Chondromyces crocatus: one gene and its partner. The protein of the gene in region 2 interacts with the protein of the main gene of each other region in a pairwise test. Links are inferred from orthologs where the notes say so. Each region holds a gene or a part of one and is shown on either strand. Other genes may lie near its edges.

What was found.
Region 1: the proteins of gyrA (region 2) and gyrB interact in binary tests that used the Escherichia coli proteins (3 or more experiments, as listed by UniProt). The link is inferred for Chondromyces crocatus from one-to-one orthologs.

The regions. Positions count from the first base shown.
Region 1 is NZ_CP012159.1:724,753-736,637, reverse strand. The notes cover bases 6,059-9,189. They hold gyrB (DNA topoisomerase (ATP-hydrolyzing) subunit B), read right to left. Parts: upstream 8,799-9,189; coding sequence 6,318-8,798; downstream 6,059-6,317. Other genes in these bases: recF (DNA replication/repair protein RecF), read right to left, coding at 9,079-9,189; clpB (ATP-dependent chaperone ClpB), read right to left, coding at 6,059-6,217. Also shown: CMC5_RS02730 (hypothetical protein), read left to right, coding at 561-1,388; CMC5_RS41930 (formylglycine-generating enzyme family protein), read left to right, coding at 1,390-2,286; CMC5_RS41925 (CinA family nicotinamide mononucleotide deamidase-related protein), read left to right, coding at 2,330-3,571; more of clpB, read right to left, coding at 3,608-6,058; more of recF, read right to left, coding at 9,190-10,197; dnaN (DNA polymerase III subunit beta), read right to left, coding at 10,284-11,414. UniProt on the Escherichia coli protein: DNA gyrase negatively supercoils closed circular double-stranded DNA in an ATP-dependent manner to maintain chromosomes in an underwound state.
Region 2 is NZ_CP012159.1:6,730,594-6,742,548, reverse strand. What follows is about bases 5,663-8,863. They hold gyrA (DNA gyrase subunit A), read right to left. Parts: upstream 8,479-8,863; coding sequence 5,863-8,478; downstream 5,663-5,862. Other genes in these bases: CMC5_RS24475 (hypothetical protein), read right to left, coding at 8,521-8,863. In the rest of the region: CMC5_RS47805 (hypothetical protein), read right to left, coding at 1-259; CMC5_RS24505 (Smr/MutS family protein), read left to right, coding at 158-367; CMC5_RS24500 (amidase), read left to right, coding at 360-1,844; CMC5_RS24495 (saccharopine dehydrogenase family protein), read left to right, coding at 1,841-3,007; CMC5_RS24490 (hypothetical protein), read right to left, coding at 3,120-5,051; CMC5_RS24485 (response regulator), read left to right, coding at 5,249-5,650; more of CMC5_RS24475, read right to left, coding at 8,864-9,675; CMC5_RS24470 (hypothetical protein), read right to left, coding at 9,753-10,397; CMC5_RS24465 (nucleotidyltransferase family protein), read left to right, coding at 10,485-11,402; CMC5_RS24460 (AraC family transcriptional regulator), read left to right, coding at 11,511-11,955. UniProt on the Escherichia coli protein: A type II topoisomerase that negatively supercoils closed circular double-stranded (ds) DNA in an ATP-dependent manner to maintain chromosomes in an underwound state.

The DNA of each region.
Region 1 (11,885 bases), 6.0 Mb from region 2 along the record:
ATGCAGGGGGTAGCGCAACGACACCGGCCGCCAGTTCACTGCCGCCAGGACACCCGCCAGTGTCTGGAGCACCGGCCGAACCAGCGATGCCATCAGGACACCCGCCGGTCCCAGCGACGGGTCGAGTGCATGGAGCTACGGGCGAGCAGGATTTCTTTGTCCCTCTCCCCAATGGAGCTGAAGAAGATGCTGCACTGCCAAAGGGGAGTCTGGTCGTCTCCATTCGCGATGCAGAAGACCGTCCGATCCCGGATGCCCCTATCCGACTCGATATCTTGCACAGCTCTGTCGCTCGCGGTGATTCTCGGGAGCGTCGGACAGCAATAGGGGACGCGACCGGCTCCGCTCGGTTCGAAGGGCTCAGTATCGGTTCTGGCGTATCGTATCGCGTCTCCACGACGCGAGGACCAGCCACGTTCTCCGCCTCTCCGTTCGCGCTGGGCGATCAGGTCGGCAAGCGCGCCATCGTGCACGCTTACGAGTCGACCACAGAACTCGATCGTGTGTTCGTTCTGTCACAAGGGACCATCTTCATTGCGCTCCGAGAGGATGCCATTGTCGTGGAGCAATCCATCACGCTGGGAAACCTCGACTCGACGGCCTGGCTCGCCGATTTCACCATCAAACTACCGCCTGGGTTCAAGGCCCTCAACAAGGAGGAGCCCACGTCAGATCTTCGGCTCGATGAGATTCATCAGGTCGGGATTGCTCTACGGGGAACCGTCGCTCCGGGGCGGCACGATCTCAGCTTTCGGTACAATGTGCCGCTCGACAAGAATGAGCGGCAGGCGCTCGTCATCGAAACGCCGCCCCGGCTCGCGCAGGCGCGTGTCATCGCTGAAGCGTCGAAGAACATGGGGTTGGAGGTCACCGGGTTTCCTGCGGCCCAGCGCACGCAACTTCAGAACGGGATGAAGGTGCTGTTCACGGAGCAGCGCGCTCAGCGTCAGAGTGGCGGGCTGAAGGCTCTGACCATCGCCCTGACTGGCCTCCCCACGCCGCCGTTCGGTCGGTGGATCGCGATAGGTCTCGCTGCAGTGGCCGTACTTGGAGCGTTGGGTGTGTTCTTGAGGAAAGAGGACGGACCCGCAGCCCTCGATCCACGAACTCGGCAGGATCTACTGGATGCACGTGACGCACTTCTGAATGAATTCGTGGAGCTGGAGCGGGCCCGCAACCGCGAGGATATCGGACCGAAAGCCTATTCAAGGGTACGAAGTGCTCTGCTCGAAGCGCTCACTCGAATCGTATCGATGGCCGAAGGTATCGATCCGACTCTCCCTGCAACTGGTGAACCCGCAAGCAAGCTAGAGACAGATACGAGGCGGAACAGAAGCAGCCGTCGAGAAAACCTTCGAGGGCGGTCAAGCACCAGCGACTCGGCCTGAAATGGCTTTGCTTGCCGGAGACGCGGCGAGTCCAGGGTGGATGAGGATCGCGGGTATCGCTGGGGCACCCTCTCTGCTTGGCATCGTTACCTGGTGTGCTTTGACCATTGCGGGGCCCACGGCACGTTGCCCAGTCGGCCTCACCTCGCTCGGCTCCAGATGCTGCGGGGAGGGTCAGCGCGTCGACAGCGAAGGGCGTTGTACAGGCGAGCCTCACCGTTGCTCACACGGCCTTCGCCTCACTCCAGCAGGTTGCATAGGAGAGAACGACCAAGTGAGCCTCGCCGGGGGGTTGCTCCGTCTTGCGCCAAGCGATTGGGAGGCACAAGGCACTGTCCGCTCCTATGAAGCGTGGGTTCCAGGATTCCACCTCGATCGTCTGGAGGTCAATGAGGCCCGATACACCCAGTGTGTCCTTGCGGGTTCCTGCCCTCAGCTTCCTCTACGAGGCGAGCCTGGTATTCCTGTGACCAGTATCACGCTGGATGAGGCCCAGAAATTTTGTCACTTCGCGGGAGGCGCACTCCCGTCGCGCGAACAATTCGTTCTGGCGGCGTCGGGACTCTCAGGACGCCGTTACCCGTGGGGTGACACAGGTGCAGTCTGTCGTCGTGCTTCGTACGGCCTCCGTGATGGCCCGTGCGCTCGGGGCACTTCAGGACCCGAACTGACCGGAGCGCGCCCAGATGGAGCATCGCCAGAAGGGGTACTCGATCTAGCCGGGAACGTGGCTGAATGGACCATCGTAACGGGAGCCAGCACGTCTGCAGGTCACGTCGTGGGTGGATCCTGGATGGACGAGAGTGCAACAGCCCTCCGTACGTGGCACGTACGGAGTGTCGAGGCGACAACGCGGTCGGATGACATCGGGTTCCGATGCGCTTACGCGGCCCGATGAACCTGTCCTTCGTCGCTTTGGCTGCGTTACATTCGTTCGCTACATGACTGTCGCGATCTTGTCCATTGGGACCGAACTCACACGAGGCGAGATCCTCGATACGAATGCCCATTGGTTGGCCGGTGAGCTCACCGCCGCCGGGTTCACAGTCACCGCCGCTGACACGGTGGATGACGACCTCGACCGCATTGTCACGTGCATTCAGCGCCTCCTCCGAACCCATCTCTTGGTGATCGCCACGGGCGGACTTGGCCCGACGACGGACGACCTCACCGCTGTCGCTGCCGCGCGGGCCCTCGGCGTCGACCTCGTTCGCAACGAGAGCGCACTCCTCGCGATTCGACAGCGAGTCGAATCCAGAGGAGCCATTCTGAACCCTGGCCATGAGAAGCAGGCAGATCTCCCGGCCAACGCCGAGGTTCTTCCCAACACGGCTGGAACGGCTCCCGGATTTTTGCTCACGGCGACAGGCGCCTCGATCGCCTTTCTTCCCGGTGTTCCACGCGAAATGAAGACCATGTTCACCGAACAGGTCCTCCCACGAATCCGCAGCCAGTCACCTTCGAATACGCATCAAATACGACTTCGAACATATGGCTATGGGGAATCGATCGTGGGGCAGCACCTCGCGGGACTCGAAACCCTCTATCCTGGCCTCACCGTGGGGTATCGCGTCCACTTCCCAGAGGTCGACGTGAAGGTTCACGTTCGGGCGACGACTCAGTCCGTCGCTCGTGATGTCGCTTGCGAGGCAGCGGTGGAAGTGCGTCGACGCCTTGGAGATGTCGTCTTCGGAGAAGGAGAGGAAGAGTTTCCAGAGATCGTCGGTCGCGCCATCAGCGCGCGAGGATGGCAGCTCGCTGTCGCCGAATCCTGCACTGGCGGCTTGCTCTCCCATCTCCTCACCTCGTTTCCTGCCAGCTCCTACTTCGTGGGGGGCGCGGTGACTTATGCGAACGATGCCAAAACTCGCCTTCTTGGCGTACCTGATCAGATGCTGCGCTCCCATGGCGCCGTCTCTGCCGAAGTAGCTATCGCCATGGCAGAAGGGGCTAGAAGGCTTCATCAGGTCGACGTTGCACTCGCAGTGACAGGAATTGCTGGGCCCAGCGGCGGTACCGCCACCAAGCCCGTTGGTTTGGTCCACTGGGCCATCGCTCACCCCGGTGGCACCTCGGCTCAGCACCGGATATTCCCGGGAGGTCGAGACGATGTACGGTATGGGGCTGCATACGCAGCCCTCGATCTCCTTCGCCGCACAGCGGTCAACCTCTCAGTCCGTTAGAAGCTCGCCGGAAGTTGGCCGCCTCCAGGCGCAGGCTCAGGTGGATGCCATCTTCGTGAAGATCAGTCGGTCTTCACGGCAGTCAATGGCCACCGTGTCACCCTGACGCAACTCCGAACTGAGTACGCGCTTCGCTAGTTCATCCTCGATATGACGCTGGATCGCCCGCTTTAGGGGGCGAGCTCCATACTGCGGGTCCCATCCCTGCTCGACGAGGAATCGCTTTGCAGCATCGGACACACTCAACTTGAGCGCACGACGTTCCAATCGTTTGCTCAGCAAATCCAGCTGGATCTCCACGATCCGCTCCATCTGATCCTGCCCCAGTCGACGGAAAACGATGAGATCGTCGAGTCGGTTCAGGAACTCTGGCCGAAAGTGCTTGCGCACCTCATCTAGGACAGCACGTCTTACCAGCTCACTCTTCTCGTCCGCATCAAGGTCTAGTTGATCCTCGATGTTCGCTGCCACCATGGTCCCCAAATTGGAGGTCAGAATCAGAATCGTGTTCTTGAAATCCACCGTGTTGCCCTGACCATCCGTCAGGCGGCCGTCATCCAACACCTGAAGCAGCACGTTCCACACATCCGCGTGGGCTTTCTCGATCTCGTCGAAGAGCACCACCGTGTACGGGCGGCGACGCACTGGCTCCGTGAGCTGACCACCTTCTTCGTAGCCGACGTAACCCGGAGGAGCGCCGATGAGTCGAGCCACGGCATGTCGTTCACCGTACTCACTCATATCGAGCCTCACCATCGCCCGCTCGTCGTCGAACAAGAACTCGGCCAGCGCCTTCGCCAGCTCGGTCTTTCCAACACCCGTGGGACCGAGGAAGACAAACGAGCCGATCGGTCGTCGTTCATCACCGAGGCCTGCGCGGCTGCGTCGGATGGCGTTTGCGACAGCTCGAAGCGCATCCTCCTGGCCTACGACACGCTTCCGCAGCTCATCCTCCAGCCGAAGGAGCTTCTGCATCTCGCTTTCGAGCATTTTCGAGACAGGGATACCCGTCCATTTCGAGACGACAGCCGCGATGTCCTCGTCGTTCACCTCCTCCTTCAGGTAGCTCCCCTTCCCTTGGACCTGGGCGAGGGTTTCGCGAAGTGTTTCGAGTTTTCTCTCTGTCTCCGGGATGCGGCCGTAATGAATTTCGGCCGCCTTACCAAGATCGCCAGTGCGCTTGTACCGCTCCTCTTCGATCCTCAGTTCTTCGATCTGTGGTTGCAGGCTTCGGATTTCGCCGATGACCTCTTTCTCTCGCATCCACTGTGCGCGCATCGCATCGCGTTGCGCCTGTAGATCGGCAACCTCCCGCTTGAGTTCCTCGAGTCGCGTCCGACTGTTCTTGTCGGTCTCTTTCGTGAGCGCCTGCTCCTCCATCTGCAACTTGAGCAAATTGCGCTCTACCTGATCGATAGGGGTCGGCAGACTGTCGATCTCCATTCGAATTCGCGATGCTGCCTCATCGACGAGATCGATCGCCTTGTCCGGCAAGAAGCGCTCGGTGATGTAGCGATTCGACAGCACGGCTGCAGCGACCAAGGCCGCGTCCTGGATGCGGATGCCGTGGTGAACTTCGTAGCGCTCTTTCAGCCCTCGGAGGATGGCTATCGTGTCTTCCACGGTAGGTTGCGAAACGAAGACCTGCTGGAAACGCCGCTCCAGCGCAGCATCTTTCTCGATACGTTTACGATACTCGTCGAGAGTAGTTGCTCCGATACAGCGCAGCTCGCCGCGCGCGAGGGCTGGCTTCAGCATATTTGCGGCGTCCATCGCTCCCTCCGCGGCACCCGCGCCGACAAGGGTGTGGAGTTCATCGATGAACAGGATGATCTTGCCCTGCGCCGCCTCGATCTCTTTCAAGACCGCCTTGAGCCTGTCCTCGAACTCCCCTCGGAACTTGGACCCGGCGACCATTGCTGCCAGATCCAATGCGGCCAGTTGCTTGTCCTTGAGGCTCTCGGGAACATCGCCAGCCACGATCCGTTGCGCGAGCCCCTCGACGATCGCCGTCTTGCCCACACCCGGCTCACCGATGAGCACGGGGTTGTTCTTGGTACGGCGCGACAGCACCTGCATCACTCGACGGATCTCTTCGTCTCGCCCGATGACCGGATCGATCTTCCCTTGCCGCGCTAGCTTCGTCAGGTCCTTGGTGTACTTCTCGAGCGCCTGGAACTTCCCTTCAGGATCCCGATCAGTCACCCGCTGGCTTCCGCGAATGGAAGCCAGCGCCGCCAGGATCTTGTCGTGGCTCAGCCCCGATCGCTCGAATAGCTGCTGCGCTTCGCGGTCGACCTTCACCGCTGCGAGCAAGAGGTGCTCGGTCGAGATGAAGTCATCCTTGAGGGTTTTGGCTTCGTCCTCCGCCCTCTGGAGCACCGCGAGCGCACGTCGAGCGAGGTTCGGCTCGGCTCCGCCGCTCACCTGAGGGTAGCTGTCTATCCTGCTGTCGAGCTGACGCACCACGGCAGAGGGCTCAGCTCCTGCTTTCTGTAGCAGGGGTCCGACGACTCCCCCTTCTTGCTCGATCAGGACCCGAAGCAGGTGCTCCGGGTAGAGTTCGGGATTCCCTCGCCGACTGGCGAGATCTACCGCCGCGCGCACGGCTTCCTGGGCTTTGGTCGTCATCCGGTCGATTCGCATGGCACGCTCAAGCTAAGGCGGGTGTGCCGCCTCGCAAGGGCTTGCCGGAGCAAGCCTCCTGCCAATGCGTTCGACCTGGCCTGTGGACCAGGCGTGGAGGTCAGATGTCCAGGTTCTTCACGTGGAGTGCATTTTGCTCGATGAACTGACGTCGAGGCTCCACCTGGTCCCCCATGAGAATGGTGAACAGCTCATCGGTCTTCACCACATCATCGATGCGTACCTGGAGCAGAGTTCTGGCATCGGGGTTCATCGTCGTCTCCCAGAGCTCATCAGCGTTCATCTCGCCAAGACCCTTGTAGCGGCTGATGTTGATCCCCTTGCGGCCTCTCTCTTCCAGGAAATCGCTGAGCGCTTCACCGTCGAGGATCTCCTGCTCGAAACCAGCGCCCTTCGCTCGGTAGGGAGCTGCCCCGACCGAACGGAGGTCGTTCTCGATGGAGAGTGCCTCCTGGTACTCGGGCGAATCGAGCAGGTTCCAATCGATGACACTCTTCCTTGCGCTGGCTCCAGCGCGGGGCTGGATCTCGATACGACTCGTCCCGTGCTCGCTGTCGTGAGGCGTGGAAACCGTGAGTGGAAACATGTCCGGATAGCGCCGCTCGAGATAACCGTGCAGCTGTGAGGCAGCGGAGGCGACCTTCGCCGCGTCCCTCAGATCTTCGCGCGCGAGAGCACTCGACCGTAGCACCGCCGCAACCATCCGCGCATCGCAGCGCTTGTCCAGGTTGGACAGCACAGCCTTGAAGCGCTTCAAGCCTTGGGCCAGTCGGTAGAGTGGCTGTCCTGCCGTCGTTCGGTTGTCTGCCGAGAGAAGCTCGAGCCCTTCGACGGCATTGTTCACCAGGTACTCATCGAGGGCAGCTTGGTCCTTCAGGTACAGATCGCGCTTCCCCTTGCGGACTCGATAGAGCGGAGGTTGCGCGATGTACAGGTAACCGTTCGTCATGATGTCGCGCATCTGGCGAAAGAAGAAGGTGAGCAACAGGGTCCTGATGTGCGAACCGTCGACATCGGCGTCTGTCATCAAGATGATCTTGTGATAGCGCAGCTTGTCGATTTCGAACCCACCAGCTTCGTTGATTCCGCATCCCAGCGCGGTGATCAACGTCCCGACTTCCGCAGAGCTCAGCATTTTGTCGAGGCGCGCGCGCTCGACGTTCAAGATCTTTCCCCTCAGGGGGAGTATGGCCTGGAAATGCCGGTCACGGCCTTGCTTCGCGCTGCCGCCCGCGCTCTCCCCCTCGACGATGTACAGCTCGCTCTTCTCCGGATCCTTCGACTGACAATCCGAGAGCTTGCCCGAAAGAGACGTGACATCGAGGGTCCCCTTCCTGATCACCTCGCGCGCCTTGCGCGCTGCCTCGCGGGCTTTGGCCGCAACGACGGCTTTCTCTATGATCTTCCGGGCGTTTTGAGGATTTTCCTCGAAATATTGCGCGAGCTTTTCATTGACGATGCTCTCGACGATCCCCTTCACCTCGCTCGAGACGAGTTTGGACTTGGTCTGAGAGTCGAAGGAGGGATCCGGATGCTTCACGCTGAGCACGCAGGTGAGCCCCTCCCTGACGTCTTCTCCTTGGAGACCCTGCTTCAGGTCCTTGAAGTGATTCTGCGCGGCGCCGTAGTTGTTGATTGTCTTGGTCAATGCCGCGCGGAGTCCCGTCAAATGGGTACCGCCGTCCTTGTTGTGGACATTGTTCGTGTAGCAAAAGATGGACTCTTGATAGGAAGAGTTCCACTGCAGAGCCACCTCGACGGTGATCGGAGGACCCAGGCGTCCACTGTCCCCCGCGCCCTCTTGCTGAGCGACGAAATCGACGACCTCATCGTGGACCGGCTCCTTCGTCTTGTTGAGCAGCGCCACGAACTCGCCGATCCCTCCCTTGTACTCGTAGAGTTCACTCTTCCCTTCAGGCCGCTGATCCTCGAGATGAATGCGCAACCCTGCATTCAAGAATGCCAGTTCTCGCAGACGGCTGGCGAGGACGTCGAAGCTGAAGTCCGTGGTCGAGAAGATGAGCGTATCGGGCTTGAACGTGATCTTGGTGCCAGTCTTGTCGGTCTCACCAATCGCTTTGAGTCGATCTTTCGGAGCGCCTCGCTCGTACTCCTGGAACCAGACCTTGCCCTCGCGTTTGACTTCGAGTTTCAGCGTCTCCGAGACAGCGTTCACTGCGCTCACGCCCACGCCATGGAGCCCAGCGGAGACCTTGTAGCTCGAGTTGTCGAACTTTCCCCCAGCGTGGAGGACGGTCATTACGAGTTCTGCCGCGCTGACGCCCTTCGTATGCATTCCGACGGGAATGCCCCGGCCATTGTCTTCGACGGATACCGAGCCATCGAAGTGGACGGTGATGTGGATCTCGGTGCACGCCCCCGCGAGATGCTCATCGACTGCGTTGTCGACCACTTCCCAGACCAGGTGGTGAAGCCCGGACCCATCATGAACATCACCGATGTACATTCCGGGGCGCTTGCGCACGGCTTCGAGCCCCTCGAGCGCGGTGATGCTGTTCGCATCATACGCGGTGGGCGGGGGTGGTACGGCCGGCTGGGAATGAGCTGTGGTGTCGATCATCGTAGTCCTGTGGGGCACTGGTCGAGGTGGCCCCGCGATCTGCTGAGGCTTCCAGGGAGCACCTCGCGGCCTGGTTGAGCCCCATGGAAGGCTGTGAGCATGTACGGGTCATCCCCGTACAGCTGGCCTGCCAGCATCTCAACCCGTCGCGTGTATGCGGCCCTTGAAGCCCCGCCAGAGGCTTGAAAATCTAGCCGAAATGGGCTGATCGGGCAAGGTACTCACCCTCGCCGAGCGCCTGTCTGCGCAGCGCGAGTGGCGCCAGGGCGTTCGGTCGCTTTCACGATCCCTGGCGCGGAGGAGTGCCCAGGATCACGCCGCCATCGATGTGGAAATCTCGTCGCTCGGCCGAGTTCATTCGGGGGGTGACGATGAGTTCGGGACGAGTGGTCGTCAGGAACAGCTGACCCCGGGTCAGACCGAGGTATGTCATCAGCGCTTCGGTCCGCTCTCGGTCTAGCTCGCTCGAGACGTCATCGAACAAGAGGACGGGCTCGACACGCCGGGCATTACGGATGGCAGCAGTCTCGGCCACCTTGAGCGCCAGCGTCAGTGCCCGGTGCTGCCCTTGGGACGCCACCAGCCGGACCGGATGTCCATCCAGCGCGAGATCCACGTCGTCTTTGTGGGGACCAAAAGAGGCCGTCGGGCGGCGAGCGTCACGGCTTCGTGCGTCCCGTAGTGCCACACGAGCCACCTCGACGTCCTGGCTGCCGCCAGCTGCATAGTTCACGGAGAGCGAGAGCTCTGGGGCAGCGATACTCGCGAAGGCCTCGATCAGCTCTGGCATGAGGGCGTCCACGGCCGCGGCCCGAGCGCGGGTCACGGCAGCGCCGTGTCTTGCGCAGAGTTCCTCGTAGGCTTCCAGCTCGTCGAGGCGTCCTGCCTGGCCGTGCTGAAGAATTTCCTGCCGTGCACGAAGGGCGGTCTCATAACGCCGCCGGTGGTCACCGCTGCTCGGGCTCATGAAGAGGGCCAGTCGGTCCAGAAGCACCCGTCGTCCACTGGCCGGCCCCGTCGTCAGCGTCATCTCATTCGGATGAAATGCGACCACGGGTGAGAGGGTGGCAAAGCTGGCCAGCGAGGAGGGACGGTTCCCGTCGACCAGCACCACACAGCGCTTTCCCTCGATCGACGCCACCTGTTCTCGCGACAGTGGCTCGGTTCCTTCATGAGTCTGCACGAACCGCGCGCGAGAACTCCCGATCCTGCTGCCATGCGTAACGAGGTCCCCCATCCGGTGGGTGCGGAAGCTTCTCGACGTCGCAGCAAAGTAGATCGCCTCGAGCAAGCTCGTCTTCCCCTGCCCGTTGCTGCCCGAGATGACATTCAAGCGGGGGGAGGGTTCGAACTCGACGTGCTCGAGATTCCTCAGCGAGCGGACGATGAGACGTGCCAAGAACAAGCTCGGCGCTGCAGCCTCGTCACTGGAGAGAACGTCAGGCGTGGCCTGCTGGCGGTCTCCCGAAGCTGAAGGGGAGTCGCTCAAATGCGCATCGGCATGATGACGGCGACGTAGCTTTGTTCATTCGACTCGTTGCCAGCCTTGATGACGGCGGGATCGAGTTCTCCGGAGATGCCGAGGATTACCTCTTCATCGTCGACGCCGTTGAGAACATCGAGGAAGTACTTCGCATTGAACCCGATGGTCAGCTCGGGACCATCGTAGTCGACGCTCAGCTCATCGAAGGCATTGCCCGTATCCGGGCTTTCGCTGGTGATCCGAAGCGAACCGCTGGTGACGGTGACCTTCACACCACCGGTTCGATCGCTCGCGGCAAGGGAGATCGCCTTCAAGGCATCGGCCAGCGCAGCACGAGGAGCTCGGATGGACCGCTCCGTCATGGCAGGGATGACCTGCTGGTAGGGGGGGAACTGTGCGTCCACCAGCTTCACCGAGAACTGTGTCCCCGCGATCATGAAGAAAGCGTTCGGTCCGCTTTGCGTGATGCTCACGACTGGCGCGTCCTTCTCGGCCCGCGCCTCGTCAGCCAGGCGACGCAGCTCGTGGATCGCCTTGAGGGGGATGAGCATCGTCGCCGTCGCGGAGCTCCCCGACACCGTGGCCTCCATCTTGGAGAGGCGATGCCCGTCGGTCGTCACCATCCTCACGCGATCGCCCGACCACTCGAACAGCGCGCTGTTGACGTGCGCCCGCGTCTCGTCCGTCGAGATCGAGAAGTGGGTCCGGGCAATGAGCAGCGCCAGGAGGTCGACCGGAAGCTCCAGCCGCGGGGCGTCCTCGGCGGCCGTGGGAAGCTGGGGGAACTCGGCGCCTGGTATCCCCGGCAGGGTGTAGCGCCTGGGGCTGCCCACGGCCTTGATGGTCGTCTGCGCGCCCTCGGTGGTGGTCACGTGCAACAGCCCATCTGGCATCGCTTTGATGCGCTCGAGCAGATCACGGGCCGGGACGGCCACGGAGCCGGCCGTTTTGACCTGCGAGCCGAGGTGACCGGTCACCCCGAGGTACAGATCGGTTGCCGAGACCCAGAGCGTGTTGGCATCCGCCGAGAGAAGGACGTTCGCGAGGGCTGGCATCGCGCTCTTCTTGTCCGCCACTCCCTGGCAACGGCTGACGAGGCGGAGGAGGTCTTTCTTGGGGATCTCAAGGTCCATGGGCGGCTCCGGAGCCCGCACCCTTTAGCAGGGTTAGCGCCCGGTGGTGCGGCTGAAATGCAGGCGCTGAGAGGCATTGCTCTGGCTTCTTCTTCTCTCTCTCAGAAGTAGATGATCTTTAGGGTCTTCGTAGTAGGCCCTGTGGAGGATGGGGAAAAGTCGAAATAGGAAAAGGAAACGATGAGTTGCCAGGTTTCCCCCTGAGGACAAACGGAGGTCGAGATCCAGGACGGAGGGTGGGCAAGGGGAGCAAGCCGGTGTGATGAGGACTCTTCCTCACTCTGCCCCCAGGTCTTTACCTGTACTTTTCCCCAAGGTTTCCCCTGAGAAGTGTCTGGGAGACTCCCGAGAAGAGTGCCAGGTCTGACCCGCGCCCAACCTTTCCTGGCAGGGGGTCCAGTCGCCCTGCCGCGACGATCAAGGGCTGTGTTTTCAGTGGCCTTCGAACGGCGTATGACAGAAGGTACACAC
Region 2 (11,955 bases):
GGATCGTGGGGAAACCGGAGACGAGGGCGAACCGCCCCTGGACGAGGACGACGAGGCGGCGCTCGATCCCGACGCCATCGCCGTCATGCCGATCGAGGATTCCATCGATCTGCACACGTTTGCGCCGCGCGACATCCCCTCGGTAGTGGAGGAGTACCTGACCGAGGCCCAGGCCCGCGGGTTCGACGAGGTGCGGGTCATTCACGGCCGCGGCAAAGGCGTGCAGCGGCAAGTCGTCCGCCGCGTGCTCTCCCGCCATCCTGCCGTCCGCGATTATCGCGACGCGCCTGCCACCCGCGGCGGCTGGGGCGCGACGCTCGTTTGGCTCGAGCCGCCACCCCCTGGAGAATCCGACCCACGTGCTTGACCCCCTGCTGCTCCTCTCCGCCACCCGCCTCGCCGCCATGATCCGCGCTGGCGCTGCCTCGTCCGAGCAGATCGTCGACGCGCACATCCGCCACATCGAGCGCGTCAACCCGGTGATCAACGCCATGGTGGCCACGCGCTTCGACGCCGCGCGAGAAGAAGCTCGCGTCGCGGACGCCCGTGTGGCCACCGAGCCCGTCGAGTCGCTCCCGCCATTTCACGGCGTCCCTTGCTCGATCAAGGAGAGCTTCGCCGTCGTCGGCATGCCCAACTCGGCTGGCCTCCTCGCGCGCGCAGGGCTGCGTGCCAGCGAGGACGCGGTCACCGTCACCCGCCTCCGCAATGCGGGCTTCATCCCCCTCGGCGTCACCAACACCCCCGAGCTGTGCATGTGGATGGAGTCGAACAACCGCGTCTATGGCTGCTCCAACAACCCCTACGACCCCCGTCGCACCGTCGGAGGCAGCTCGGGAGGCGAGGGGGCCATCGTCGGCGTGGGCGGTGCTCCCATCGGCCTCGGCTCCGACATCGCCGGATCCATCCGCATGCCCGCCTTCTTCAACGGCGTCTTCGGCCACAAGCCCACCGGCGGCCTCGTCCCCAGCTCCGGCCAGTTCCCGCGCCCCTCGGGCGACACGCTCCGCTACATCACCACCGGCCCCCTGACCCGACGCGCCGAGGACCTCATGCCCCTCCTCGCGCTCCTCGCAGGTCCTCACCCCGACGATCCGGCCTGCACCGTCTTCCCCCTGGGCGATCCGAGCACCGTCGACGTCGCCTCGATGGTCGTCCACGTCATCGAGGGTGACGGCCTCCACCGCGTGCACCCCGACCTGCTCGACGCTCAGCGGCGCGCCGCCCGGGCCCTCGCTCAGCGCGGCGCCACCGTGCGCCCCGCGCACCTCGCGCACCTGTCCCGCACCCTCGAAATCTGGAGCGCGATGGTCGCCGCCGGCAACCTCGTGTCCGACCACCCCACGCCCTCCTTCGCCGAGCTGCTCGGTGAAGGCCGCCGCATCTCCGTCGCCCGAGAACTCCTGCGCCTTCCCCTCGGCCGCTCCCCCCACACCCTGCCCGCGCTCGCCCTCGCCTTTCTGGAAGACGTCGGCAAGCGCCTCCCGGGCCGCATGGCGCAGGCCGAGAAGCTCGGCCTCGAGCTGCGCGCCGAGATCGCCGAGCTGCTCGGCGACCACGGCGTCCTCCTGTACCCCCCCCACCCCGTACCGGCCCCTCTCCACGGCCACTCGCTCTATTCGCCCCTCCGCTGGGCCTACACCGCCATCTTCAACGTCATGGAGCTGCCCGTCACCCAGGTCCCCCTCGGCTTGAACCGCGATGGCCTCCCCCTCGGCGTCCAGGTGGTCGCCCCGCACGCCCGCGATCACATGTCCATCGCCGTCGCCCAGCAGCTCGAGAAATCCCTCGGAGGCTGGACTCCCCCGTCATTCTCGGCCCCGTGGTATCAGGCCAGGCGATGAACCGCGACCGCACCCATGACATCGTCCTCTTCGGGGCCACCGGTTTCACCGGCCGCCTCGTGGCCGAGTACCTGGCGCGCCGTGCCGGCGCCTCGCCCTTCCCGTGGGCCGTCGCGGGTCGAAGCGCACAGAAACTCGAGCGCCTCCAGACCGAGCTCGGCCTTCCCGCCAGCGTCGGCGTCATCGAGGCCGACGTCGCGGATCCTGCCTCCCTCGCAGCGATGGCGCGACAGGCCCGGGTGATCATCACCACCGTCGGCCCCTACGCCAGCCATGGCGAACCCCTCGTCGCCGCCTGCGTCGCCGAGGGCACCGACTACGTCGACATCACGGGTGAGCCCGACTTCGTCGACCTCTGCCTCGAGCGTTACGACGCCCCCGCCCGTGAAAAGGGCCTGCGCATCGTCAACTGCTGCGGCTTCGACAGCATCCCCCACGATCTCGGCGCCCTCTTCACCGTCGAGAAGCTGCCCGCTGGCGAACCCATTCACCTCGAAGGCTTCGTCCGCGCCCAGGGGACCTTCTCCGGCGGCACCTTGCACTCCGCCATCGGCGCCATGGGCTCGATGCGCCATCGACCCAAGCGCCCCCCCTCCACCCCTTCCTACGAGCCCGCCCCCCGCAAGGCCCGCGGCATCAAAGCGCGCATCCACTACGACCGCGACCAGCGCGCCTGGGTCTGCCCCCTGCCCACCATCGACCCCCAGATCGTCCTGCGCAGCGCCCGCGCCCTCGACGCCTACGGCCCCGACTTCCGCTACGGCCACTACGCCCAGGTCCGCTCGACCTTCAAGCTCGCGGCCGGACTCGCCGGCCTCGGCGCCCTCCTCGCCCTCTCCCAGATCCCCCCCGCCCGCGCCCTCCTCGGCAAGATCCGCAACCCCGGCGAAGGCCCGACCGCCGAAGAACGCGCCCGCGCCTGGTTCCAGGTCACCTTCCGCGGCAAAGCCGCCACCCGTCAGATCGTCACCCGCGTGAGCGGAGGCGACCCCGGCTACACCGAAACCGCCAAGATGCTCTCCGAGTCAGCCCTCTGCCTCGCCCACGACCGCGACCGCCTTCCGCCCCACACCGGCGTCATCACCCCCGCCATCGCCATGGGCAACCTCCTCATCGACCGCCTCCAGCAAGCCGGCATCCGCTTCGAACTCCTCGAAGGCTGATCCTCCATTCCACGACCACCCCATCCCACTGGGGCTTCAACCCGTCGGCGTGCAGTGTGTGCATGCGCGAGGCGTGGGAGGACCCGTGCCGGAGCGCCGGGATCCGCGCCCCTCAGCGCCACCCCCGCAATGCGGCGAGCTGCTCCTTCAGCCACCCGCCACCCGCGAACGGCTTCACACTCACCCCATCCGCACCCAGCTGAAGGCCGGCCGAGAGCGGTCCACTCTCGATGAGAAAGGCCCCGCGATCGTCATCCTGGCGCCGCTCCAGCAACCCGGTCACCCGCTGAGACCCGGCGATGGCCTGCACCCCCAGCGAGAGCCGCGTACCCTGCTTGTTCACGTTCACGTCGGTGTCCACCTGCTTCGACGAGATCAGCGGCTTCGACCAGCCGGGCAAGAGATCCATCCCCACCAGCGTCCCCACGAACGGATCCAGATCGCGCATCGCCACCTTCGCGTTGCCACGCACATCGATGCTCCTCCCCAGCCGGACCTTCACCCCGCTGAAGCGAGCGCGCGCCCACCAGTCCTCGTAAGCGGATTCTCCCGCGCGCACATGGGCCTTCCCGATGCCGGCGGTGCCCTTCAGCGTCGCCGTCTTCCCGACGAGATCGACCCCCTCCACCTCGATCTTCGCGCCCACGCTCGCCCCGAGCGCGAGCTGCTTCCAGCTCCCGGCGGCGTTCCAGACATCCACGTGCAGCGAACCTCGTCCGGGCTGACCGCGGTGCCCCGAGAGGGCCCCGCGCAACGCCGCCGACCCTCGCGTGAACTGCACGGGACTCTGACGGTCGGGGAGCAACCGCCGCAGATCGGGGACGCGCACCGACGGAAGCTGAAGCGCATAGTCCTCGACCAGCCAGGGCTCGAGGAGGCTCGCGGGCATCTCCAGCGTGGCGCGCGCTCCGTTCACCACCGCCACCGGGCCGCCCGAAGGACGGGCCCAGCGCAGGGTGGCGTGGTCCACGTCACCCGACAGATGGGTGCGGCCCTCGTGCACCCGCAGATCGGCCTCCAGGGCGGCCGTGGCGCCCCCATCGAGGGTGTCGACGTCGAGCCGTTCCGTCGCATAGCGAGCGCGGCTGCCTTGCGACAGCACGCCGCGGTCGACCCGCACATCGAGCGACAGCGCGCCGCTCCCGTCGCGGAATCGAGGGAAATCGTCTCCCGTGAGCGATCGCATGAACGAGAGCCCCGGCACCTGCGCCTCCAGCATGGCGTGCAGCTGGGTCGCCTTCAGCATCGTCGCCACGTCGGCGTACTCCATGTCGGAAGGATCGACGGACGCGAACAGGTAGCCCTCCATCCCCCGCAGCACCGCGTGATCCGCGGTCTGAAGCTCCCCGGATCGGATCTCGACCCCTGAAGGATCCAGCGAGAACTTGCGCAGCGGCTTGAAGTAGAAGCCGCTCCTGGCGTGCATGTCGCCGGTGTAGCGGTAGCCCTCGACCCAGATCTCCTTGATCTGGGCGTCGATGTTCTCCAGGTGTGCGGTCCAGAGATGGTAGTCCGCGTCCGTCGGCTCCAGGACAGGGCCCACGAAGGCGAGCGGAGGATCGGCGAACCCGGCGATGGGGGGCAGGGCCCTGGCGTACGCGCTGTCGGCGACCTCGTCGCTCACGCGGAACCGCAGCTTGAAGACCACCCCCTCCGCGCTCACACGCGTCGCGTGGTAACGAAGGTCGAACAGCTCTGCCAGCTCCACCTGGACCGAGGCCTTCTCGATGTCCATCGACCACTGGAGCACCGTGTCCTGGCCCGTGATCTTGAAATTCCGGACCCGCGCGTGCCCTGGCCACAGCGACCAGGCGACGTCGTAATCCATCGTGAACGTCTCTGGGTCCCAGCTCACGAGACGCTTCAACCCCCCGAGACCCAGGAAAAGATTGCCCAGAACGAGATACAGACCTTCGAGCAAGAGCAGTGACAGCACGAGAAGTTTCATCCCCCAGCCGATGCAGGCGGCGTACGCCTTCACCCCGGTGGGCTGAGGGGGCTCGGAGGGCTCGGAGGGCTGCGGGATGGGGTTGATGGCGGGCACGGGGGGACCTTGGCGGAGAGCGCGCCTCAGGCATGCAGGATGGCTCGGCGGCGCCTCGACCGAAGACGTGGCAGGACGCATGCCAGGACCATCTGCTCCAGAACGACCGCCTCAGGGTCCACGCGCCACCTTCGGTGGCACCGGCCCGCCCGGGACAAGCATGGAACGCGGCGCTGTGGTACTGCTGGGTCACCACCATGCCGTCCCGCCGAAGAACCAAGGTGCTCATCGTCGACGACAGCTCGATCATCCGAGAGGTGGTGCGGTGTGTCCTCGAAGAAGAGGACTACGAGGTGATCGGGCTCGAGAGCCCCATCGGCTTCACGCGCGCGCTCGTCCTGGAGAAGCCGGATCTGGTGCTGATGGACGTGAGCATGCCTGCGCTCACGGGCGACAAGCTCGTCGAGATCACGGCCCGCAGCGGCCTGCATCACTGTCCCATCGTGCTGTTCTCTGACCGGCCGGATCTCGAGCTGGCGCGTCTCGCCGAGGAATGCGGTGCATCGGGGTACATCCGCAAGACGCAGGAGACGTCGCTGCTCGGCCTCAAGCTCCGACGCTTCTTGCCGAGCCGGACAGCGACGCCGATCCCGGCGTGAAGCAACACCAAGCGTGAATCCGTGATGCGTGCGCCACGCGGCCTTCCGCTCAGGGGGCGCGCGCACGTCGTCGCGCGAGCCTGATGAGCGCGTCACTGCTCGCGCAGGAGCGGCGTGGGCGTCGATGGGGGGAGGGGAGGCGAGCGGGCGCTGGGGGCGCCGGGTGACCGGGGAGGCGTCCGGCGTCGCGCCGATCGTCCCCCCGGGAGGTGTCAGGCTTCCGGCGTGGGATCGGCGCTGTGGCCGTTGGCACCGGCAGAGGCCTCGGGCGGCGTGGCGCCCTCTGCGTGCTCGGTGGACTCCGAGGAGTCCGAGTCGGCGGCGAACGCCTCGATGGCGACCACGCGCTCGCCGTCGTCCACGTTCATCAGGCGCACGCCCTGCGCGTTGCGGCTGGTCTCGCGGATCTCGCTGACCTTGGTGCGGATCATCTGCCCCTTGTCGGTGACGAGCAGCACCTCGTCGGTGGTGCACACCATCGCCACACCGACGACGGGGCCGTTGCGCTCGCTGGCGTCGATCAGGATCACGCCCTTGCCGCCGCGGCTCTGCTTCCGGAACTCCTCGATGGGCGTCTGCTTGCCGTAGCCGCGCTCGCACACGGCCAGCACGCGATCGCGGCCGTCGCCGCTCGTGCCCATCCCGACCACCTCGTCGCCCTCTTCGAGCTCGATCGCCTTCACGCCCATCGTGGCGCGGCCGGTCGCGCGGACCTGCTCCTCCGAGAAGCGGATGCTCATCCCGGTGCGGGTGGCGATCACCAGCTCTTGCGTCCCATCGGTCAGCGCCGCCACGAGGAGCTGATCGCTCTCCTCGATGCGCACCCCGATGATGCCCTTGTCGCGGTAGTTCTCGTACTCGAGCAGCGCCGTCTTCTTGATCTGCCCACGGCGCGTCACCGTGACGACGAAGCGACCCTCTTCCAGACGCGGCACGGACATCACGGCCGCCACCTTCTCGCCGGGCTCCATCCCCACGAAGTTCACGATGGCGCGCCCCTTGGCGTTCCGCGCGGCCTGGGGGATCTCGTAGACCTTCTTGACGAAGACCTTCCCGGTGTCGCTGAAGAAGAACACGTGGGAGTGGGTCGACGCGACGAAGACCTGGCTCACCCAGTCCTCCTCGCGCGCCTCCATCCCCAGCGTGCCCTTCCCGCCACGCCGCTGCGCCCGGTAAATCGAGGCCGAGGTGCGCTTCACGTACCCCGCGTGGGAGACCGTGACCACCATGTCCTCTTCCTGGATCAGATCCTCCACGTTGATCTCGGCCTCGGCGGCCACGATCTCGGTGCGGCGCTCGTCGGAGAAGCGCGTCTTGATCTCCTCGAGCTCCGTCACGATGACGTTCATCAAGAGCTCCTGGTCGGCCAGGATCGCCCTGAGGCGCTCGATCGTCTTCGCCAGTTCGCCGTACTCCTTGGCGAGCTTCTCGCGTTCCAGACCCGTCAAGCGGGAGAGGCGCATCTCCAGGATGGCCTTGGCTTGCCGCTCCGAGAGGAAGTAGTCGCCGGCCGCGTCGGCCTTCTCGCACTCCTCATCAGGGCGGCCGGCGCGGCGGAGGAACTCGCCGAGCCCGCGCAGGGGCAGTGCGCACAGGCGGGTGCGGGCCTCGTCGGTGTCGGCGGACGCGCGGATGGTCGCCACCACCCGGTCGATGTCGGTGGTGGCCATGCCCAGGCCTTCCACCAGCTCGCGCTGCGACTCGGCCTGGCGCAGCTCGAAGCGGGTCCTCCGCGTCACCACCTCGCGGCGGTGCTCGATGAAATGCTCCAGCGTCTCCTTCAGCGACAGCACGGCCGGGCGACCCTGCACGATGGACAGGTTGTTCACCCCGAACGTCGTCTGCAGGTCGGTGAGCCGGTAGAGCTGGTTCAGCACCACCTGCGGGAACACGTCCTTCTTCAGCTCGATGACGATGCGCATCCCCTCGCGGTCGCTCTCGTCGCGTACCTCGCTGATGCCCTCGACGCGCTTCTCCTTCATGCACTCGGCGATCTTCGCGACCAGCCGGGCCTTGTTCACCTGGTAGGGGATCTCGGAGATGATCAGCGCCTCGCGGTCGCCCTTGTGCGTCTTCTCGACCGAGCTCCGGGCGCGCATGGTGATCGAACCACGCCCCGTGGTGTAGGCCTGCAGGATCCCGCTCTTGCCGTAGATCAGCCCCCCGGTGGGGAAGTCGGGCCCGTGGACGTGCTGCATCAGCTCGGGCAGGGTGACCTCGGGATTGCGGATGATCTCGATGGTGGCGTCGATGATCTCGCCCAGGTTGTGGGGCGGGATGTTGGTCGCCATGCCGACGGCGATGCCGCCGGAGCCATTCACGAGGAGCTGGGGGAATTTCGCCGGCAGGACCACCGGCTCGAGCTCGGAGTCGTCGTAGTTCGGCGAGAAATCGACGGTCTCCTTGTCGATGTCGGCGAGCAGCTCGACTGCGACGCGCGCCAGCCGCGACTCGGTATAACGCATGGCCGCCGGCGAGTCGCCGTCGACCGAACCGAAGTTGCCCTGCCCGTCGATGAGCGGATACCGCAGGCTGAACGGCTGGGCCATGCGGGCCAGCGCGTCGTACACGGACATGTCACCGTGCGGGTGGTACTTGCCGAGCACGTCCCCGACCACGCGCGCGCACTTCTTGTGCGCGCCGCCAGGGCCGATGTGTTGCTCGTGCATCGAGAACAGGACGCGGCGGTGCACCGGCTTCAGGCCGTCACGCACATCTGGGATGGCACGACCGATGATCACGCTCATCGCGTAATCGAGGTAGCTGGTCCGGAGTTCGTCCTGGATGCTGACCGGGACCTTCTGCTGGATATTGGAAGTGTCTTCCATAGAACCGCTGATGCTTCGGGCAGGTGATGTAGAGAGAAAGAGTCAGGGCGCGGCCGCGCAGGTCGCGAACGTGGTGGTGCCAGGGGACACCTCACCCTGGCAGATCGCGATCGGCGCGCCACCCGCCTCGCCGGGCTCGTACACGGCGCCCTCGTAGGGGCCGGGCGGCAGCGTCGTGAAGCGCGCGCTCTCGGTGCAGTGCAGCGCGCTCGACTCGAAGGCGTCGATGGTCGGCGGGAGTGCGAGCGACGAGAGCCGCACGATGTAGTTGCCGAGCGTGGTCCCGCAGGTGAGCCCGGACGCCTCGACCACCGCGTCGACGGGAATGTTGAGGACCCCGTTCGCCGTCAGCGGGGAGCACACCGCCGAGACCGTGCGGTTCTCGACCGTGACCGCCTCGCAGCTCGCCGCGTACGTCGCGCGCGGGCCATGGGCCTCGATGCGAAACGTGTACACCCGCCCGGCGGAGACGCCCTCCTCGATGCGGATGGGGCCCTCCGGAGGGCAGGGGACGTCGACGATCTCGGCCTGGGCGCCGTCCGAGGGGATCACGTCGAAGCGGGACACCTCACCGCTGCCGTCCTCGGTCGCGCACCGGAGGCTGCCGAGCGTGGCCTGGAGATCGAACTGGATGGCGGTCACCGCGCTCGTCCCCCGATCCGAGACGAGCTGGCAGCCGCCCATGTTGAGCGACGCGCCATCCTGCGCGGCCTGCTCGGCGCAGTCGATGCGCCAGCGCGGTGTGACGTCGGGCAGCGTGGTCCAGCGCCGATCGTCGTCCCGCCGCACGCCGGTACCGAGCTTCATCCTCCGGCTGCCCGACCCGTGACCGCCGCGCGGGACGAGCACGTTGGACGCTTGCTCGTAGCCGTCGACCGAGGCGGCGTACACGTGCCCCGGGACCACGTAGCGGAACTGCGTCTGCTGGGAGCAGGGCAGGGGATCCGACGAGGGCAGCGCGAACGGCGCGCTCGGATCCGTGTGATCGATCAGGGTGGCCACGTAGCTCTGCATGGCGCCTGGCGCGTCGGTGCAGGGCAGGCCGCGAGGGAAGGCGTTCGGATCGATCACGATCGCCGTCGCCGTCTCGAAGGTTCCGAGATCCTCGCTGCTGTTGGCGCAACCGCCGAGGGTCGCCGTGAAGGCGGCCAACCAGGCGGCGCGGGCCAGGGAGGCCAGGGCTCTCGCGCAGACCATTGCGACCCGGAACTAGTCCAAGGACAGGGCCGATGCCACCTGAAATGCAGGAATCGCTCGTGCTGTGACCCGCGTCCTCACGCCCCGCCCGCACCGCCGGCGCCACCGGTGCCGCCCGTGCCACCTGACGCGCCAGCGCCCATGGACGAACCCCCTGCGCCCCCGGAGTTCGCCGGTCCTCCCGATCCGCCGGAGCCGTCCTCGGCTCCAGAGCCGCCGGACCCGCCGGATCCGCCCGCGCCATCACCTCCGGACCCACCGTTGCCACCGCTACCGCCGGAGGGGGGCGTCGCCACGAAGGCGCATGCCTGGAGACGATGCACTTGCTCGGTGATGATCAGGCAAGGAGGGACCGAGCCATCGGCGGTCGGTGCGAGCACCACGCCGCTGCACTCGCCCACCGTCGGCGTCCCCGCGGCGGCGCAGTCGCGAACGGCCTCGACCGCCGCGATGCACCCCTCGACCTCGCTCTCGGCCGGCTCGCCATGCTCCGCATTCTGGATCCCCCGCAGGCACTGGTCCCGGTAGAACTCCCGGCACGTCTTGACCTGCGCCTCGTCGTATCCGCAGACGGAGGCGGCCTGACAGCGTGCGTCCTCGATCTGCCGGCAGGCATCGACGCCCACGGCGTCGGTGCCACATCCAGGCGAGAGCACGGCGCCGAACGCCGAGAGCGCGCCTAGCGCGGCGAGGACAGCGAGATCACGGAAGCGCGAGCGCACGCCTCGGGGGGTAGCACGCGCCCCGGGGGGGCGTCGAATTTTCGGCAGTTTGTCCGTCCGCGCGTGCGGGGAGTAGCGTGCGCGCGCATGACGGGCGCGATGATCCTGGCGGCAGGCTTTGGAACGCGGCTCAGGCCGCTCACCGACGAGCGCCCGAAGCCCCTGGTCTGGGTGGGCGATCGACCCCTCCTGGCCCACGTCGTGGACCGCCTGGCCCGAGGAGGCGTCCAGCATGTGGTGATGAACACCTTCCACCGCGCCGAAGATTTCGGCGCCGAGGCCCTCGGCCCCCTGGCGCTCCCGGTGCACGTCGTGCGTGAGGCGACCATCCTGGGCACCGCGGGCGGGGTTGCGAACGCCGCCGCCTGGCTCGGCGAGGGCGACGCCCTGGTGTGGAACGGCGACATCCTGATCGACCTCGATGTGGCCGCCCTCGTGACCGCCCATGCGCGGCATGCGCGGCACGCGCGGCACGCGCACGCTGGCGTCGCCGCGACCCTGGCCGTGGCCCCCCGCGAGTCTGGGGTGGGGACCGTCGGCGTGGGCGCGCAGGGCGAGGTGGTGCGCCTGCGCGGCGAGCGGTTCGGCGAGGAGGTCGCGGGCGGCGATTTCGTGGGCGTGCAGGTCGTCGGCGCGGCCTTGCGGCGGGACCTGCCACCCGAGGGGTGCCTCGTGGGCGACGTGTACCTGCCCTGGCTCCGGCAGGGCGGCGCGCTGTCGACCTTCCCCGCGCCCACGGTCTGGGACGACGTGGGCACCGTCGCGGCCTACCTGCGGGCGAACGCGCGCTGGTTGCAGGGGCGGCGCGAGGGGGCGTTCGTGGGGGCGGGCGCGGTCGTGGCCGACGGGGTGACCGTCGAGGCGAGCGTGGTCGGCGCCGGCGCCCGCGTCCTCGGGCACGGGACGTTGCGAGGCTGCGTCGTGTGGCCTGGCGCCGAGGTGACGATCGACGGAAGCCTGACCGACGCCGTGATGACCCCGGCCGGACGGGTGGCGCGAGGCTGACCGCAGGACAGGTGGCGCGACGTCGACGCGGCCACACGCGGCCGCCCGAGCGCCTCACGCATCGAACCCCCGGCGCTGCCCGGGATGGTTAGTCTCAGCGTGAGCACGATGAAGGGAATCGAAGAGCTACGCACGCTCGCGCATCGCCTGAGTGGCCAGCCGGGCGAGACGCCCACGGCCTTGCAAGGCGTCACGCTCCTGCGCCTCGACGCGCCGTTGCCGCCGTCTCCCGTTCTCTACACACCGCGCTTGTGCATCGGCATCGACGGGCGAAAGGAGATCGCCAACGGCGAGAAGGTCTACGAGTACGGTCCCGGCGATGAGCTGGTCGTGTCGGTCGCCGTGCCGGTCACCGGACGCATCCTGACGGTCCCCTACCTCGCCTTCGCGATGGAGTTCCATCTCGTCGAGATTGCCCAGATGCATCTCGAACTGCCTCCACCGGAAGAGGCCTCGACGGCGGTGCTCACCGGGCCGGCCAGCCCGGAGCTGCTCGACGCCGTGGTGCGTGCGCTGCGCATGCTCGAGCACCCGGACGAAGTTGCGCTGCTGG